Regions from separate parts of the Streptomyces sp. NPDC033216 genome, predicted to be linked through region 2. Evidence: riboswitches for the same ligand, from Rfam matches in the RefSeq annotation. Region 2 holds a riboswitch; the other holds the start of a gene.
What was found. Region 2 has a riboswitch for glycine ahead of gcvT (glycine cleavage system aminomethyltransferase GcvT). Riboswitches for the same ligand answer to the same signal wherever they lie in the genome.
Positions count from the first base shown of each region.

Region 1 (2,195 bases), on a different contig from region 2:
GCGGGGGCACCGGGACGGGCGGACTCGGACATCGATCTCGTCGCGCTGACGACCGAGCCCGGCCGGTATGCCGACGACGACGCCCGGGTGCGTGACTCGCCCCGGGCGGCCTGATCCGCAATCACGGGCCGGGGGCCGCCACCGCATGGCGGCACTTCGCCGTCTCCGGGCTGGAGGTCGAGGTCGGATCGGTCCCGTCGACGGGCGCACCGATCCCGTCGGTTCCCGCATGCGACGCGTCACCGGCGGGCCCGGCCCCTCCATGACCCGAGGGCTCCTGGCGGCGCTGGGTCACGGGTGCGTCCGCTCCGGTCAGGTCTCCTCCTTGCCCGCCAGTCTGCCGAAGTCGCGGTCCGGGAGCGGCGGAGGGGCGCCCACGTCGAGGCCGTAGTGGTGGTAGAGCTGGAGTTCCTGGTCGGGGGAGAGGTGTCGGCCCACGCCGAAGTCAGGGGCGTCCCTGATCAGGGCGCGGTCGAAGGGGACGTGGAGGGTGCCCTCGATCAGTTCGCTGGGCTCCAGGGGGACGAAGGCGTCCCTGCTGAACAGGCCGGTCCGTATGGCCGCCCATTCCGGCACGCCGGTCGCGTCGTCGAGGTAGACCTCGTCGATGACGCCGATCTTGGTGCCGTTGCGGTCGAACGCCTTGCGGCCGATCAGGTTGCGCGGATCGATGTCGGTCTGCACGAGACCCCTCCACTTGGTCACACACTCATCCGTAAGCACTACGAAAGAGCACATCGGGGGCGGCGGCCACTCGAAAGGAGGCCTCGTTGACCTCGCTGGTAGTCTGGCAACGGCTGCTGACCCCGTGCGGGAGAGTCCTCCGGAGATCGCCGGAGGCGCCGAAGGAGCAAATCCTCCCCGGAATCTCTCAGGCTCACGTACCGCACGGACGAGGTCACTCTGGAAAGCAGGGCGGGTGCCGACGGCGTCGACGGCTTCCGCTCTCACCGACGGTGAAAGCCGGGTGCCCTCGGGCGGCCGGTGAAGCTCTCAGGTTGAGATGACAGAGGGGGAGGCCGTCCGGGTACCCGCCAGTGGTGCCCCTCGAAGGTCGTGTCTGACCAGGAGGCCTCCGCAATGACCGCCCATCGCATTCCGCTCTCCGACCTCGAACAGGGAATCCCCTTCGAGCAGCGCCACATCGGGCCCGACCAGGAGGCGCGGGCCAAGATGCTCGCGCAGGTCGGCTACGGCTCGCTCGACGAGCTGACCGCCGCCGCGGTCCCCGATGTGATCAAGAACGCCGACGCGCTGGACCTGCCGGGCGCACGGACCGAGGCCGAGGTGCTGGCCGAGCTGCGGTCGCTGGCCGCCCGCAACCAGGTCCTGGACTCGATGATCGGGCTCGGCTACTACGGCACCTTCACCCCGCCGGTCATCCTGCGCAACGTCATGGAGAACCCGGCCTGGTACACGGCCTACACGCCGTACCAGCCGGAGATCTCGCAGGGCCGGCTCGAGGCGCTGCTGAACTTCCAGACCATGGTCGCCGATCTGACCGGGCTGCCGACCTCCGGCGCATCGCTGCTCGACGAGGGCACGGCGGCGGCCGAGGCGATGGCTCTGTCCCGGCGCATGGGGAAGAACAAGAAGGGCCTCTTCCTGATCGACGCGGACGCGCTGCCGCAGACCGTCGCCGTGATCGAGACCCGTGCCGAGCCGACCGGCGTCGAGGTCGTCGTCGCCGACCTCAGCGACGGCATCCCGGCCGACATCGCCGCGCGCGAGATCAACGGCGTACTGATCCAGTACCCGGGCGCCTCCGGAGCCGTACGGGACCTGAAGCCGGTCATCGAGCAGGCGCACGAGCTGGGGGCGCTCGTCACCGTTGCCGCCGATCTGCTCGCGCTGACGCTGCTGACCTCACCCGGTGAGCTGGGCGCGGACATCGCGATCGGTACGACGCAGCGGTTCGGTGTGCCGATGGGCTTCGGCGGGCCGCACGCCGGTTACCTGGCCGTCCAGGAGAAGTTCGCGCGCAGCCTGCCCGGCAGGCTCGTGGGCGTGTCCGTCGACGCCGACGGCAACAGGGCGTACCGGCTGGCGTTGCAGACCCGTGAGCAGCACATCCGCCGGGAGAAGGCGACCAGCAACATCTGTACGGCGCAGGTGCTGCTCGCCGTCATGGCCGGCATGTATGCCGTCTACCACGGGCCCGAGGGGCTCCGGGCGATCGCGCGGCGGACCCACCG
Region 1 covers NZ_JBVIQK010000010.1:254,810-257,004, reverse strand. Annotated here, with positions in the region: gene ACZ5Y0_RS20750 (PRC-barrel domain-containing protein) at 313-684, opposite strand; glycine riboswitch at 802-897, shown strand; gene gcvP (aminomethyl-transferring glycine dehydrogenase) at 1,081-2,195, shown strand, end outside.
Region 1: it holds a riboswitch for glycine, as region 2 does, so the genes downstream of both, gcvP (aminomethyl-transferring glycine dehydrogenase) here and gcvT (glycine cleavage system aminomethyltransferase GcvT) in region 2, are expected to answer to the same signal.

Region 2 (2,195 bases):
CTCGCCGATCACCTCGCCGCCCGCGACCACGGCGTACCCGGCGCGCGGGACGCGGCGGCCCTCGGCGACCAGGCCGACGAGGACGCGCGGCGGGTCCGTCTCGGCGCGCTCGGCGGCCGCGGCGAGCGCCGCGCGGCCCACGAAGTCGCCGTCCTTGTCGAACTTCACGACCCGGCCGAGGCCGGCGTCGAAGGGGGTCAGCGCGGTCGACAGCTCATGCCCGTACAGCGGCATGCCCGCCTCCAGGCGGAGGGTGTCCCGGCAGGACAGGCCGCACGGGGTCAGGCCGACGCCCTGACCGGCCTTCGTCAGGGCCTGCCACAGCTCGACGGCGTGCTCCGGCTTCACGAACAGCTCGAACCCGTCCTCGCCGGTGTAGCCGGTGCGCGCGATGAGCGCGGGGACGCCGGCGACGGTGCCGGGCAGGCCGGCGTAGTACTTCAGACTGTCGAGGTCGGCGTCGGTCAGCGACTTCAGGATGCCGGGGGACTCGGGTCCCTGGACGGCGAGGAGCGCGTAGGCGTCGCGGTCGTCGCGCACCTCGGCGTCGAAGCCCTCGGCGCGCGCGGTCAGCGCGTCCAGGACGACCTGGGCGTTGGAGGCGTTGGCGACGACCATGAACTCGGTGTCGGCGAGCCGGTAGACGATGAGGTCGTCGAGGATGCCGCCGTCGGCGTCGCAGATCATGGTGTAGCGGGCACGGCCCACGCCCACGGCCGCGATGTTGCCGACCAGGGCGAAGTTCAGCAGCGCGCCCGCCTGCGGGCCGGTGACGGTGATCTCGCCCATGTGGGAGAGGTCGAAGAGGCCGGCCCGGGAGCGCACGGCGTTGTGCTCGTCGCGCTCGGAGCCGTAGCGCAGGGGCATGTCCCAGCCGGCGAAGTCGGTCATGGTGGCGCCGAGCGAACGATGCAGGGCATCGAGGGCGGTGTGGCGGAGCGGGGTACTGCTCATCGGGCGTTCGTCTCCCAGGGCGATGGGGTCCCTCCCGCGCGAGCGAAGCCGAGCGTGGGGGGAAGCGAGGTCGTTCCTCCCCATCTGTCATCGGAACCTGAGAGGTTCGCCATGACCGCCCGCGAACGGGGTCGATCATGGCTTGCACCTTGGGTGGAGCCACCGAGGGGTGACTCGCTTTTCAGATGTGCCTCGCCCGCGCGGTAACGGGGCCTGAGAGATTCAAGGGAGGGACTTGCTCCTTCGGCGCCCCAGCGACGCTGTCGGTGGGGACTCTCCCGCGCGGATTCAAACGGCCGGTATGCAGTTGGCGCGGCCATCATCGCACGCCGCGCCCGATCACGGCAGGCCGCATCTGTAACCGGCCTGTGGCGGTAAGCGCATGAAAACGCGAGAGGAAGCGCATTACCTTCTCTTTACGCTCGACGGGGAGAAGACTTGTCTGACCCCAGGGGAGGACGAAGACGGTGAACAGGACCACGGCACTCGCGACCGGTTCCGCACGCGCGACCGGCCCGGCGCTCGCACTGCCCGCGCAGCCACAGGCCCCACCCCAGGTGGCGTGCGGCGCACCGCCCGCCCCGGTTCTCCGCGACCTGCGTGACCGCGCCGGCCACAGCCCGCACGCTCTGACGTTCGGGCCCCGCGACCTGGTCGTGGTCACGGGACTGCCCGGCAGCGGCAAGTCGACGCTGATGAGGCGCGCCGTCACGGGCGTCCGCATCGACTCCCAGGACACCCGCGACCGCTGGGACGCCCGCATGCCGAGCGCCCTGCCGTACGCCCTGTACCGCCCCCTCGTCCGCCTCGCGCACTACGCGGGTCTGCGCCGCGCCCTGCGCACCGGCGAGGGCGTCGTCGTCCACGACTGCGGTACGCAGGCCTGGGTGCGGGCCTGGCTGGCCCGCGAGGCCCGCCGTCGCGGCGGGACCCTGCACCTGGTGCTGCTCGACGTCCCCGTCGACACCGCCCTGGAGGGCCAGCGCGAGCGCGGCCGCGGCGTCTCCCGGTACGCCTTCCGGCGCCACCGCGGGGCCGCCTCCCGCCTGCTGCGCGCGGCGCAGACGGGCCGTCTTCCCGCGGGCTGCGGCTCGACGGTCCTCCTGGACCGCGCCGCGGCCGACACCCTGCGCCGCATCGACTTCACCGGCTGAGCGCCCGACCGACCGCCTGACCGCCCGCCCGCCCGACCGCCTGACCGCCCCGCCCGCCCGACCGCCTGACCGCCTGACCGCCCGACC
Region 2 covers NZ_JBVIQK010000028.1:28,131-30,325, forward strand. Annotated here, with positions in the region: gene gcvT (glycine cleavage system aminomethyltransferase GcvT) at 1-954, opposite strand, end outside; glycine riboswitch at 1,029-1,145, opposite strand; glycine riboswitch at 1,146-1,245, opposite strand; gene ACZ5Y0_RS32355 (AAA family ATPase) at 1,422-2,108, shown strand.